Regions from separate parts of the Stenotrophomonas sp. TWI1149 genome, predicted to be linked through region 1. Evidence: riboswitches for the same ligand, from Rfam matches in the RefSeq annotation. Region 1 holds a riboswitch; the other holds the start of a gene.
The links. A riboswitch is a leader RNA that binds a small molecule or an ion and turns the genes downstream of it on or off. The one in region 1 is predicted to bind cobalamin.
Positions count from the first base shown of each region.

Region 2: another riboswitch for cobalamin. It lies ahead of metE (5-methyltetrahydropteroyltriglutamate--homocysteine S-methyltransferase); the one in region 1 lies ahead of btuB (TonB-dependent vitamin B12 receptor).

Region 1 is NZ_JBDJLB010000009.1:140,708-148,030, reverse strand. Features, by position in the region: gene ABE424_RS12090 (cytochrome c biogenesis protein DipZ) at 1-247, shown strand, start outside; gene msrA (peptide-methionine (S)-S-oxide reductase MsrA) at 259-1,002, shown strand; gene ABE424_RS12080 (PLP-dependent aminotransferase family protein) at 1,157-2,587, shown strand; gene bioD (dethiobiotin synthase) at 2,591-3,274, opposite strand; gene ABE424_RS12070 (GAF domain-containing protein) at 3,395-3,877, shown strand; gene ABE424_RS12065 (TfoX/Sxy family protein) at 3,874-4,245, shown strand; gene ABE424_RS12060 (histidine phosphatase family protein) at 4,283-4,861, opposite strand; cobalamin riboswitch at 5,014-5,246, shown strand; gene btuB (TonB-dependent vitamin B12 receptor) at 5,368-7,209, shown strand; gene gph (phosphoglycolate phosphatase) at 7,286-7,323, opposite strand, start outside.
Region 2 is NZ_JBDJLB010000015.1:32,020-39,342, reverse strand. Features, by position in the region: gene pncA (bifunctional nicotinamidase/pyrazinamidase) at 1-46, opposite strand, end outside; gene ABE424_RS16435 (epoxyqueuosine reductase QueH) at 99-788, opposite strand; gene metE (5-methyltetrahydropteroyltriglutamate--homocysteine S-methyltransferase) at 858-3,155, opposite strand; cobalamin riboswitch at 3,369-3,602, opposite strand; gene ABE424_RS16425 (hypothetical protein) at 3,679-5,166, opposite strand; gene ABE424_RS16420 (hypothetical protein) at 5,371-5,553, opposite strand; gene ABE424_RS16415 (hypothetical protein) at 5,726-6,508, shown strand; gene ABE424_RS16410 (sigma-70 family RNA polymerase sigma factor) at 6,579-7,145, shown strand; gene ABE424_RS16405 (anti-sigma factor) at 7,142-7,323, shown strand, end outside.

The DNA of each region.
Region 1 (7,323 bases):
TGCCCGCGACCTGCATCTGGTGCTGGCCCCGGCCGAAGACGGCAAACCGGTGCGCTTCCGCGTCCGCATCGACGGCCAGCCGCCGGGCGCCGCGGCCGGCGGGGACGTCTCGGCCGACGGTGAGGGCCGGGTCGATGAGAACCGTCTGTATCAGCTGATCCGCCAGTCCGGCGCCGTGCAGGAGCGCAGCTTCGAGATCGAGTTCCTCGATCCGGGCGTGCACGCCTACGCCTTTACGTTTGGGTGAGGAGCCATCGCATGAAGATCGCAATCGACAAACTCGTGGCCGGCGGCATCGCTGTCGCCATCGCCGCACTCACCGTCAGCGTGGTGGTGGGTCTTGATCGGCCGGCACATGCTGCAGCGGCCGCCACGACGGTGGCCGTCCCGGCGCCCACCGGCACCGCGGACCTGCGCCAGCCCGGGGTGAAGCGCGCCCAGGTGGTGTTCGCCGGCGGCTGCTTCTGGGGCGTGCAGGGCGTGTTCCAGCACATCAAGGGCGTGGACAACGCGCTCTCCGGCTACATCGGCGGCAGCGCGGCGAACGCGACCTACCCGCGCGTCGGCAGTGGCGGCACCGGTCATGCCGAGGCGGTGCAGGTCACCTACGACCCCGCGCAGGTGAGCTACGGCCAGTTGATGCAGGTGTTCTTCTCGGTGGCCCACGACCCGACCCAGCTCAACCGGCAGGGCCCGGACCGTGGCACCCAGTACCGCTCGGCGGTGTATGCCGACGACGCGGCCCAGCGGGGTGCGACCCGCGCCTACATCGCCCAGTTGCAGCAGGCCAAGACCTACGCCGCGCCGGTGGTGACCCAGGTCGAGGGCGGCAAACCGTTCTTCGCCGCCGAGGGCTACCACCAGAACTACCTCACGCTGCATCCGGAATCGCTGTACATCCGGATCAACGACCTGCCCAAGGTCGTCGCGCTGAAACAGCAGTTCCCGGCGCTCTACCGTGAGCAGCCGCGCCTGGTGAGCACCACCATTTCAGCGCGCTGACCGCGCGGGAACACAAGAAAAGACGCACGGCACACAAGATCCTGCCGTGCGTGGGGGAAGTCTGGAAGCGCATGGTAGGCTGGCGCCGGACGCGGATACAGATGCAGATGACTGGCATCCGCACGGTTACAGATTTCCATGGATGCAGCTGCCGATGGCGACCAACCTCTACCAGTCCCTGGCCGATGAAATGGCCGATGCGATCCGCAGCGGACGGCTGCCGGTCGGCACCCGCCTGCCATCGCTGCGCGGACTGGCGACGCAGCGCAGTCTCAGCCTCAACACGGTGATCGCGGCGTATCGGCAGCTCGAGGATGCCGGGCTGGTGTTGCCGCGGCCCAAGGCCGGCTTCGTGGTCAGCCCGCGCCTGCCCGAGCCCACGCAGTCGCTGCGGCAGGCGCCCTCGCCGCCGACCGCCCCTGCACAGCAGGCGATGATGGCGCGCGTGCTGGCCGCGCAGCAGCAGCCGGGCATCGTCGACCTGGCCTTCGCCGGGCCGCGCGGCAAGCGCTTCTATCCCGGTGCGCAGCTGGCCCGCCGCACCGCGCAGGTGCTGCGCCGTGCGGCCACCACCGTGGAAACCTATGCCCGCCCGAATGGCGCGGCACGCCTGCTGACGCAGATCGTGCAGCGTGGGCCGCGGCTGGGGCTGCACACCACCACCGACCGGCTGGTGCTCACCCATGGCGCCATGGAAGCGCTGCAGCTCGCGCTGCGTGTGGTAACGAAGCCCGGCGATGCGGTCGCGATCGAGGCGCCGTCGTACTTCAACATCTATCCGCTGCTGCGCAGCCTGGGCCTGCGCGCGATCGAACTGCCGACCCATCCGCGCGACGGGCTCGATCTGGACGCGCTGGAAGCGCTGCTCGATGCCGGCGGCATTGCCGCGATCATGGCCATGCCGACCGTGCACAATCCGCTCGGCGGCAGCATGCCGGTGCCGAACAAGCAGCGCCTGGCCGCGCTGGTGAACCACTACCAGGTGCCGTTGATCGAAGACGCGGTGTACGCCGAACTGCAGTTCAAGGAGCCGCTGGAACCGCTCGCCAAGAGTTTCGACCGCGAGGGCTGGATCATGGTCTGCAGCGGATTCTCGAAAACGCTCGCGCCGGACTACCGCATCGGCTGGCTCGACGGCGGACGCTTCGCCGCCGATATCCAACTGCTCAAGTTCCACTCCTCGGGCGCCGAATCACGCCTGCTCGGCGATGCGGTGGCCGCGTTCCTGGAAGCCGGCAACTACGAGCATCACCTGCGTGGGCTGCGCCGGCTCTACAGCGATCAGGTCAGCCACGTGCGCGGCCTGATCGCGCAGCATTTCCCGCCGGGCACGTCGGCCACCCAGCCGACCGGCGGCTTCCTGCTGTGGGTGGAGCTGCCCGCGGCGATCGATGCCGGGGAGCTGTTCGAGCAGGCGCTGGCCGAGGGCGTGGTGTTCATGCCGGGCCAGGTGTACTCGCGCGGTGCGCGCTACCGGCATTGCCTGCGCCTGTCCTGCTGCCAGGAGCTGGACGAGCGGTTCACCGGCGCCATCGCCACGGTCGGTCGGTTGGCCACGGCGCTGCTGACCCGCGCGGACGGCTGACGCTCAGAACACCAGACGGTCGGCCAGGCTGGCCGGGTCCGCGCCCGGCGCATACGGCAGCCGCCCCCAGCACGGCATCGACAGCCGCGCGGTGAGCAGCGCGATGTTCTCATCCCGTCGTGCCATGGTCGGATCCACCTCGTTGGCGATCCAGCCGATGCAGCGCGCGCCCTGGGCCGCGATCGCGTCGGCGGTGAGCCGCGCGTGGTTGAGGCAGCCCAGGCGCAGGCCGACCACCATCACCACCGGCAGCTCCAGTGCATGTACCAGGTCGCCCTGGTCCAGCGTGGCCGACAGCGGTGCCAGCCAGCCGCCCACACCCTCGACCACCACCGTATCGGCGCTGGCGCGCAGGCGTGCGAACGCCGCTTCGATCGGGGCCAGCGACAGCTGCACGCCCGCCTCCGCGGCGGCGATCTCCGGGGCCAGCGGCTGCTCCAGCGCGAACGGGTTGAGGTCGTCGTATGCCGGCGCCGGCACGCTGGCTGCCAGCAGGGCGGTGGCATCCTCGTTGCGCAGGCCCTCGGGCGTGCGCTCGCAGCCGCTGGCGACCGGCTTCATGCCCACGGCGGTGCCGCCGTGGCGGCGCAGGGCATGCAGCAGTACGCAGCTGCTGAAGGTCTTGCCGATGCCGGTATCGGTACCGGTGACGAACACGGCGGCAGGGCGCGGCGCAGGCAGGGACATGGGGGAACGACCGGAAGCGGAAACGCGCCATTATCCGCCGTCCCGGCAGCGCCGCCACGCGGTCCGCTGCGTTCCGTCGGGCCCGGCGCAGACGGGCGTGCAGCTTGGTAGACTGCGGCCATGTTCGATACTTCCACGCTCACCGGCAGCAAGCCGGAACAGTACGGCCAGCTGCTGGCCCAGGCCCGCGCTCTAGTGCACGGCGAGCGCGACCGCATCGCCAATGCGGCCAACCTGTCAGCGCTGGTCTACCACGCCCTGCCGCACCTGAACTGGGTGGGCTTCTACTTCTTCGACGGCAAGGAACTGGTCGTCGGCCCGTTCCAGGGCCTGCCGGCCTGCGTCCGCATTCCGCTCGACAAGGGCGTGTGTGGCGCCGCGGCCTCGCAGCGCGTGACCCAGCGCATCGAAGACGTCGACGCGTTCCCGGGCCACATTGCCTGCGACTCGGCCTCGCGCTCGGAACTGGTCGTGCCGCTGGTCCACAACGGTGACCTGGTCGGCGTGTTCGATCTGGACAGTCCCTCGCTGGCACGCTTCGATGCCGAGGACCAGGCCGGTCTGGAAGCGATCGCCGCCGTGTTCGTCGAGGCCCTGGGATGAGTGGCGTCAAGCTGCGCAACATCGGCCCGAAGAGCGCAGCCTGGCTGCGTCAGGTCGGTCTGCGTACGCCGGAAGACCTGGTGGCGGTCGGTGCGGTCGGTGCCTTCGTCAAGGTCCGCCGCGCTGGCTTCAAGCCCAGCTTGAACCTGCTCTACTCGCTGGAAGGCGCGCTGCAGGACTGCCACTGGCAGGAACTGCCGGAGGCACGCCGCGCTGTGCTGGTGGCCGAGTACGAAGCGATCATCGCCGACCAGCCGCTGAAGAAGGCCCCCCCTGCCTCCGGTCCGGTCTATGACCGCACGGTGGAGCATCGCGACGATGACGGCGACGAAGCACCGCCGTTCGAGGTCGACGACGACAACCGCTGATCCGCGGGCACCGATATACCGTCGGTATCCGCGTGCTTCACACCTGCTGCAGCTCCAGCAGTTCGCCCCACAGCCGATCATCCTCGCGCTCCACGCGCAGGCGCAGCCGTGTGCCGTGATCGATGCGCAGCGCCCAGCACATCGCCATCGGCAGACCGCACACCTGCGACAGCACCATCCGCAGCGGCCCGCCATGACTGACGATCAGGGTCGGCACCGGGTCCGGGTCATCCAGCAACCGATGCAGGCCACGCGCGATGCGACGCTCGAAATGGCCCCAGCTTTCCCCGTGCGGCGGTGGATTGGCGTGCGGGTCCAGATGGAACGCCGACAGCGCGTCCATCGGCAGCGCCTCCAGGGCAAGGCCATCCCAGTCGCCGAAGTCGAGTTCCTCCCATTCTTCGTCGGCCTCCACGTCCACCGCGTGGAGAGCGGCCAGCGCCTCGGCGCTCGAGCGTGCACGCTGCCGCGGCGAGGACAGCACGCGCTGCCAGGACAGCCCGGCATAGCGCGCGCACATGGCCTCGGTCGCGCCCTCGTGCAGCGGCGGATCGGTGCGGCCATCCAGATGATCGTCGCGGCCGGTGCTGGCATGGCGGATCAGGTCGAGGATCATGCCCGCCCCCCTCTGCTGCCCGCTGCGGCCGGCCAGTGAAGGTCACGGGCGTCGGTGCCGGGGTGCTGCAACCACGTTGGGGTCATGGAGATCACATCGAAAAAGCGAGGCGCATTCTAACCGGTGCGCTCCACCGGCCCGGCCGATGGCTTAGACTGCGCCCACTTTCAGGTGACCCGGGGCTGCAAGGCCGCCAGGTTGAAACGGGAAGCCGGTGACGCGTCAGGCTTTGTGCCACGCCGCCACTCCGGCGCTGCCCCCGCAACGGTAAGCGTGGAAACACCAGGCACTACGCCACTGTGCTCCGGCATGGGAAGGCGCCTGGCACGATGGCACCGCCATCGACCCGCGAGCCCGGAGACCGGCCTGGAAGACGACTGGTTGCGATGCGGCGGGCATGGCGGCGGCAAGCCGGCGCCTGCGCGCCCGCCCACCGTCGATGGCCCCTGCAGCGCGATCATCCCCACCCCTTGCCGCGCGGGCGTGCGCGGTGCATGGAGTCATCGATGAAGCTGCAAACCCGCGTTCTTTCCCTGGCCGTGCTGTCGGCCCTGCCCTTGCTGGCGTCCGCACAGGACGATGCCACCGCACTGGACCAGGTGCTGGTCACCGCCACCCGCACCCCGATCGCCCTGCAGGACAGCATCTCGCCGGCACAGGTCATCGACCGCGCCGAGATCGAGCGCAGCCAGGCGCCGTCGCTGCAGGATCTGCTGCGCGGCCGTGCCGGCATCAACCTCAACAACAGCGGTGGCCTGGGCAAGCAGAGCTCGCTGTTCCTGCGCGGCACCAATTCAGCCCACACCCTGGTGCTGGTCGATGGCGTGCGCATCAACACCGGCGACCTCGGCCTGGCCATGATCCAGGACCTGCCGCTGGCGCAGATCGAGCGCATCGAAATCGTGCGGGGTCCGCAGTCCAGTCTGTACGGCGCCGATGCGATCGGTGGCGTGATCCAGATCTTCACCCGTCGCAACGCCGGCCAGTTCGCGCCGCACCTGCAGCTCGGTGGTGGCAGCAACGGCCTGCGTGAGGCCAGCGGCGGTTTCGGCGGCAGTGGCGCGCGTGGCTGGTTCGGCACCGACATCGCCTACCAGCACACCGATGGCATCAACGCCTGCCGCGGCTCGGTGTCGCCGTTCGCCGGGTGCGGCGCCGATGAGCCCGACCGCGACGGCTACCGCAACCTGTCGATGAGCCTGCGCGGCGGCTATGCGCTGACCGATACGCTGAGCCTGGAAGGCACCGCGCTGCGTGCCGAAGGCGAGAACCATTACGACGGTTACTACAACTACTCCGAGACCCTGCAGCAGGTGCTCGGCGGCAAGCTGCGCTACACGCCCAGCGAGCGCTTCAACCTGACCGTGAATGTCGGCCGCGCCGACAACGAATCGGACAACTTCAACGACGACACCTGGCTGGGCAACGCGCAGACCCACCGCGACAGCGCCTCGGTGCAGGCCGATATCGGCATCGCCGAGGGCCAGCTGCTGAGCGCCGGCATGGACTGGAGCCAGGACAACCTGGACGGCAGCAGCGCCGGTTACCTGGTCGACAGCCGCGACAACACCGGCGTGTTCGTGCAGTACCAGGGTCGCTTCGGCGCACACCACCTGCAGGCCAGCGTGCGCAACGACGACAACGAGCAGTTCGGCAACCACACCACCGGCAGCCTCGGCTGGGGCCTGGAGCTGGGCAGCGGGTTCCGCCTCAACGCCAGCTACGGCACCGCGTTCAAGGCGCCGACCTTCAGCGACCTCTACGACCCGTGGAGCGGCGTGCCGACCCTGGATCCGGAGAAGTCCAAGAGCGCGAACGTCGGCATCGCCCAGCAGGGCGACGGCTGGCGCTGGGGCGTGGACGTGTACGAAACCCGCATCGATGACCTGATCACCTACGACGCGACCACCTTCATGATGTCGCAGGTCGAAAAGGCCCGCATCCGCGGTGCCGAACTGACCGGTGCGATCACCGTCGCCGGGTTCGACCTCAACGCACAGCTCAGCCACACCGACCCGCGCAACCGCACCGACGGCAGCGCGCAGTTCGACAACTGGCTCGCGCGCCGCGCACAGAACACGGCACGCCTGGACGTGGATCGCCGCTTCGGTGACGTCCGCGCCGGCCTCACCGCCAACGGCGCCGGCAAGCGCTACGACGACGCGGCCAACAGCGTGCGCCTGGGTGGCTACGGCACCCTCGACCTGCGTCTGGAATACGCCCTGACCCGCGACTGGTCGGTGCTGGGTCGGGTCAGCAACGTGTTCGATCGCGAGTACGAAACCGTCGCCTGGTACAACCAGCCCGGCCGCGAGTACCGCCTGAGCGTGCGTTACCAGCCGAAATAAGGCATCCGGACGGCGGCACCGCCGCCGTCCCGGCCCAGGTAGGTGCCGACCGTTGGTCGGCACACGCCTCGATGCGTCACAGCACCAGCAGTTCCCGCAGATCATCCACCACGG
Region 2 (7,323 bases), on a different contig from region 1:
GCAGGTCGATCACGACCAACGCGACATCGGCGGGGTAACGGCTCATGGCGGCTTCACGGCTGTGGGGGCGTCCAGTCTAGCCGACGCCCCCGCAACGGTCAGTCGGCGTCGCCCTGCTTGGAGGTGCCATCGCCGTAATACAGCACCCCCAGCGTGATCCGCTCGCGCCCGGTCTCGCGGCGGTGGCGGTTGGCGTCGCGCAGTGAGTACACGCAGCCGCAGTATTCCTGTTGATAGAACTGCTCGCGCTTGCTGATCTCCACCATCCGCGCGGCGCCGCCGCCCTTGCGCCAGTTGTAATCCCAGTACTGGATGCCCGGGTAGTGTGCGGCGGCGCGGTGGCCACAGTCGTTGATCTGGTTCATGTCCTTCCAGCGCGAGATGCCCAGCGAGCTGCTGATCACCTGGAAGCCATGTTCGTGCGCATACAGCGCGGTGCGCACGAAGCGCATGTCGAAACACATCGTGCAGCGGATGCCGCGCTCGGGCTCGTTCTCCATGCCGCGGGCACGCGAGAACCAGGTGTCGGTGTCGTAGTCAGCGTCGACGAACGGCACGCCATGTTTCTCGGCGAAGCGGATGTTCTCCTGCTTGCGTAGTTCGTATTCCTTCACCGGGTGGATGTTGGGGTTGTAGAAGAAGATCGTGTAGTCGATGCCGGAGGCGGTGATCGCCTCCATGACCTCGCCCGAGCACGGCGCGCAGCACGAATGCAGCAGCAGCCTGGTGTGCCCATCGGGCAGGGACAGGGTGGGACGGTCGATCGGTGTCAGCTGGGGCGTGTTCATGGATTTCTCGTCGACCCCACCGCCGGCAACGGCGGCGATGGGGTCCTTGGGCAGTCTACAAAGGGCAGATCAGGCGGCGTTGGCGTCCGCGGTTTCCTCGCGCAGCTCGCGCGCAGCGGCCACCAGTGCTTCCAGCGCGGCACGGGTTTCCGGCCAGCCACGGGTCTTCAGCCCGCAATCCGGGTTGACCCAGATCTGCTCGGGACGCAGCACCTCGGCGGCCTTGCGCAGCAGTGCCAGCATCTCGGCCTTGTCCGGCACGCGCGGGGAGTGGATGTCGTACACGCCCGGGCCGATCTCGTTGGGGTACTGGAAGCGCACGAAGGCATCCAGCAGTTCCATGCGCGAGCGCGAGGTCTCGATCGAGATCACGTCCGCGTCCATCGCGGCCACCGAGTGGATGATGTCGTTGAACTCGGAATAGCACATGTGGGTGTGGATCTGGGTCGCATCGCGCACGCCGCTGGCACTGATCCGGAAGGCTTCGACCGCCCAGTCCAGGTAGTCGCGCCACTGCGCGCGGCGCAGTGGCAGCCCTTCGCGGATCGCCGGCTCGTCGATCTGGATCACGCCGATGCCGGCCGCTTCCAGATCGGTCACTTCATCGCGCAGGGCCAGCGCGATCTGGCGGCAGGTATCCGCGCGGGACTGGTCATCGCGCACGAACGACCACTGCAGCACCGTCACCGGGCCGGTCAGCATGCCCTTCATCGGCCGCTGGGTGAGCGACTGCGCGTACTGCGACCAGCGCACCGTCATCGGCTGCGGGCGGGTCACATCGCCGAAGATCACCGGCGGCTTCACGCAGCGCGAGCCGTAGCTCTGCACCCAGCCGTTCCTGGTGAAGGCGAATCCATCCAGCTGCTCGCCGAAGTACTCGACCATGTCGTTGCGCTCGAACTCGCCGTGCACCAGCACGTCCAGCCCGATCTGTTCCTGCACGCGCACGCAGTGCTCGGTCTGGGTTGCCAGGAAGGCATCGTAGTCGGCATCGGAGAGCTTGCCGGACTTGTTGCGGGCGCGCGCCTCACGCACCTCCAGCGTCTGCGGGAACGAGCCGATCGTGGTGGTCGGGAAGCGCGGCAGCTTGAGCGCGGCGGCCTGGGCCAGGTGACGCTGCGGGTAGCGGCTGTGGCGCTGGGCATCGGCCGGGGCCAGCGCGGCCAGTCGCGCGGCGACGGCCGGGTTGTGCACGCGCGGCGAGCGGCGACGGGATTCGATGCACGCACGCGAGTGCGCCAGCGGCGCCTCGGCGCGTGCCGGCGCATCGATCGCGTCGGCCAGCACGCGCAGCTCGCCGAGCTTCTGCCGGGAGAACGCCAGCCAGCTGCGCAGTTCGTCATCGAGCTTCTTTTCGTGGTCCAGATCGACCGGGCTGTGCAGCAGCGAACACGAGGGCGCCAGCCACAGCGCATCGCTGCCCACATGGCCGTGCGCGTAGCGCGCCAGCACCAGCGCGTTGTCCAGGTGGGTGCGCCAGATGTTGCGGCCGTTGACTAGCCCGGCCGACAGTACGCGACCGGCCGGCAGCGCCTTGATCACCGCATCCAACTGTTCCGGCGCGCGGACCAGATCCACATGCAGGCCATCGACCGGCAGCGACGCGGCGAGATCGAGGTTGTCCTCCAGCGCACCAAAGTAGGTAGCGACCAGCACCTTCGGGCGGGCGGCCTGGGCCAACACCGCATAGGCGTGCTTGAACGCGGCCCGCGTGGCCTCGTCCAGGTCCTGCACCAGCAGCGGCTCATCCAGCTGCACCCACGAAGCGCCGGCGGCCTTGAGCTCGCCCAGCAGCTGCACGTACACCGGCAGCAGCGCATCGAGCAGGTCCAGCGCGTTGCTGCCATCGGTGGTCTTGGACAGCCGCAGGAAGGTCACCGGCCCGATCAGCACCGGGCGGGTCTCGATCCCCAGCGCCTTGGCCTGGCGGTATTCGGCCAGCGGCTTGTCGCCGCGCACCGTGAAGGTCTGGCCGGCACGCAGTTCGGGCACCAGGTAGTGGTAGTTGGTGTCGAACCACTTGGTCATTTCAAGCGCATGCAGGTCGATGCCATCGCGCTGCAGGCCCCGCGCCATCGCGAAGTAGCCGCTCAGGGGCTCGGCATCGGCGAGCGCGCGGTAGCGGGCCGGGATCGCATCGAACAGGAAGGCGGCATCGAGCACCTGGTCATACAGGCTGAAATCGTTGCTCGGCGGCACATCCACGCCGGCCTCGCGCTGCAGCTGCCAGTGGCGTTCACGCAGTTCGGCCGCGGTGTCCTGCAGCGACGCGGCGCTGCTTTCGCCGGACCAGAAGGCTTCGAGCGCGCGCTTGAGTTCGCGCTTGGCGCCGATGCGCGGAAAACCCAGGGTGGTAACAGTGGTCATTGGAACGTGTCCTCATTGCGTAGGGGCATTGAGGAACGAAGGAACCGCGCGCCGTCCGGGGCCTTGCAGCCCGTTCCGCCCCGCCAGCGACCTTCGCCCCCGCGGGCGAACCGGATGCCGTGAAGCGGACGCACGGGGGCAGCGCCATGCAGGCGGCGTGGCGGCAGGCCCCGGCAACCTCCCCGCGGACGTTCCAGGTCGAATCGGAGGACGGTCGTGTCCTCCGGCCGGGGCCGGTATTCGGGCTGATGGACACGGGCGCGGACGCCCACCTAGTACCTGCCGCTTCCCAGGCGCGAAGGCCCAGTGCTGTTGGCAGGAGTCGTTTCCATTCACCGCTGCGGGGCAGCTCCGGAATGGGCGCACGAGGCGCCTTCACCGGATTCCCGTTTAAATCCATCCCTTCATCTGCATGAAGCGATGGATACCTTCGGCCCGGACAATCTAGTTCGGACCGAACCGCTGGTCAAGGAGAAGTTCCACGTGGCTCCACGGCGAGAAGGATGAGTCGATGCGTTAATCATTAGGCTTCCTTCGAGCCGTCAGTGGGCCGTGGGTCCAGCTCTTCGTTTGCGGCCATACCAGCTTCGATCTTGGAGTCCTGCTGCTTCAGCAGGTTGTCGCGTTTCTCAGACAGTACCTTTGCAAGGGCGCCGAAGCCGGGAATCTTCAAGAGCGTCTCAACCGATTCAGACAATTTCGCACTCTTCTCCAGCACATCCATCACAGGGTGATCGGTCTTGTTGTAGTCAGTGATCAACTTGCCAGGGTTTTCAGCGCTCACTTGAAGTACGTTGAAGAGGAGTCGGGTCCTTAGCTCATTCTTTACTTCGCCGCCATCGGACAGAGATTCAATCTGGTTCGAAAGGCCTGAGAATGTTCTGCCGAGAACCGCTTTGTGCGTGTATTCCTCGATGAGACGTTTAGATAAGTTGAGTCGCTTGTTTGAAGAGTAGGCCAGCCATAGAACGGGGAAGTAGAGCGGCAAAATGGAGATGACCATCTGCGGCGTGTCCCTAATAACCTCTGTCAGCAGAACACCATGCACAAGCTGGTAGATGCCAACGGCGAATGGAATCAGGGATACTGCGATGAGGCCAAAAACTGCATGCCTAAAGCTCTTCTCATGTAGCTTCAAGAAGGCTGATTCGTCGTCCTTCTTGCTTTCATAGGCGGCACTAAGCCCAGCTGCGAGGGCTCCTGGGAGTAGGGCCTTTAGCTGTTCAGAAACGTCCGAAAGCGATGATCTGCCGCCATCTATAAGCGACGAGAACTCGAGCTGCTGACCTTCCAGAACCTTGCGATGGTCTTCCTCAATTTTTGAAACGGCGTTGTCCGACTCATTGGACAGCGCTGAGAGGCGAGAGTTGATTGATTCATACGTCTTTTCCAACTCGTCTCGAAGGCCGTCCACCCGCTCGGTGTTGCCGTCCTCGCCTTCAACGTCGTGCCCGAAGACTTCCTTGTGAAGTTCGTCGAGTTCGGCTTTTCTTTTCAACGAATGATTAAGGAGTAACTTGATGTTGTCTGCTTGGGACTTCGCATCCTGAGACTGTTTGGACAGAGCCTCGAGTTCAGTCGGGATCGCGTCGGCCTGTTCCAAAAATCCATCGACCTTCTCCAGGCGAGCTTGGGCCTCAGAAACAGAGCGCTGTACGGATTCGTTGGCAGCCGACGCTTCTGCGTAGACGTTCAGTGCAGCTCTTGCGGATTGCTCAAGCGTGCTTGCATCCTCTAAGAACCTCTCCTTTCCCGAGGTGAGACTCGACATTGCGTTAGAAATCTCTTGCAGTGCCTCGGATATCTCCGATCGAGCTGACGACATCTCTGCTGCGGTATGATCAACCGTCAAGCGATGAGCTTGGATCGCGGCTAGAGACTCACGCGCCGCCTCCGCAGACTCAGATGTGGAAGAAACAACCTTTCGTTCCAATTCGTCAAATCGGCTGCTCACAGCCTTCTTGAAGCTTTCAAACTCTTGTGGCTCCACGCCCTTATCAAAAATTCCCAAGTTCCATTCCCCCTGTAAGATGCGGTCCTAAATGAATTATCTATTTACTTAGGCCGGTCCCGTCAAGGTGAGCAAGAAGTAAACTGTATTGGCCGGTTGCTCGGACCGATTCTGGTCAGGCCGGCCGGCGAACAGGCCTCATACCGCAAGCACTTTTCAGGCAATTCGCCGCCCGCCCTCTTCCTTGAGATCGGCACTTACGCTTCACGTCTTGTGGTGATAGGGAACTATCCTCGATAAGACCTCTGCCAGTTCATCGCGTGCCTTGGCGGCGTCGTAGACCATCTTCAGATTCATCCAGAAGCCTTCGCTGGTCTCGAAGAAACGCGCCAGCGCCGGCGCGGTGTCGGCCCTGGGGCTGCGGTCTGCACCCAGCGCCCGGGTCACGGTGGATCTGACCTACAACGGGCAGTTCGCCAGCGACGCCCGTGACCAGTCCGCCTGGCTGGGGGTGTACTGGGCCTTCTGGCCCGGGACGACCAGAGTACGGATTGCCGCCCGCTGCATCCGCCCGGGCACTTGCTGCGTATCTCTTCAGGACAATCACCTGGAGTCGCGCATGCGCCACCCGCCTGTCCCCATCGCCGCGTGCCTGCTGCTGGCGCTGTGCCCGTTGCCGGGCATGGCGCAATCCATCCAGCGCCAGGAGGGCCGCGCCTATGCGGCCGTCGGCAGCACCCTGCTGTACCGCGAGAGCCACTGGCTGCAGGGGCCGCCCGAGGCACAGTCGCGGCTGGTGCTGTACCGCTGCAGCGATGGGCGCCCCTTCGCGCGCAAGTGGATAACCCCGCAAGGCAGCCCGCAGACACCGGATTTCACCCTAGACGATGGCCGCGACGGCTATCAGGAAGGTGTGCGCGGCGGTGCCGCCACTCGCCAGGTATCGGTCCGCGCCAGCGCGCAGGCACCGACATTCAGCCGCGCCATCGCGGTTCCGCCGGGCGCGGTGGTGGATGCCGGTTTCGACGCGGCGGTGCGCAGCCATTGGTCTGCGTTGCAGGCGGGGCAGAGCGTGGCGTTCCAGTTCCTGCTGCCCAGCCGTCAGCGCCTGGTACCACTGAAATTGCAACGTACCGGTGCGGTGACCTGGCAGGGCCAGCCGGCCGAGCAGCTGCAGATGAAGCTCGATGCGTGGTTCGGTTTCGCGGTGCCCCCGGTCACCCTGGTCTATGCCACTGCGGACCAGCGTCTTCTGCAGTTCACCGGCACCGGCAACATCCGCGATGAGAAGGGCAGGTTCCCGCAGGTGCGGGTCGAGTTTCCGGCCGCACCGGTCGCCACGTCTGCGGCCGAGTTGTCCGCTGCCCGCACGCAGCCGCTGGTGAAGACATGCGGTGCCTGAGCGCCCCCTTGCAGACAGCGCCGGGAGCAAGCAGGATGCCGATACGCCCGTTATCGACATTGAGCCTGCAATGCCCGAGCTGGACGCCGCCGCCGCCGCATCACACCGCCTGGACGAGTTGCTCGTCCGGGTCGCCGGAGGCGATCGCCAGGCGTTCGAATCGGTCTATCAGCTTGCCTCCGGCCGCCTGTTCGCGATCTGCCTGCAGGTGCTGCGCGACCGCGGCGATGCCGAAGAGGTGCTGCAGGAGGTCTTCACCACGGTCTGGCACAAGGCGGCACAGTTCGACCGTGCCAAGGCCGCGGCCATGACCTGGCTGTCGATGATGGCCCGCAACCGCTCGATCGACCGCCTGCGCGCCGCGCCGCCGCGCGCGCTGGATGATCTGTCGGTGGCCGAGGAACTGCCCGATTTCGCGCCGCAGCCCGCCCAGGTGGCCGAACAGGCATCCGATCACGAGCGCCTGCAGGACTGCCTGGACACGCTGGAGCCGCGCCGTCGCTCGCTGATCCGGCTGGCCTTCCTCGATGGCGCCAGCTATGAAGAACTCGCGCGCCGCATCGGCTCGCCGCTGGGCTCGGTGAAGAGCTGGATCCGCCGGGGCCTGGGCCAACTGCGGGTGTGCCTGGAACGATGAACAGCCGCGACCGCCACGATCTGCATGACGACGGCGAACCGCCGAGCGCCGACATCCTCGCCGGCGAGTACGTGCTGGGGGTGCTCGACGCTGCCCGGCGCGCCGAGGTTGAGCGCCGCATCGCCAGCGATCCCGGCTTCGGCCGGCTGGTGACGCAGTGGGAAAACCGCCTCGCTCC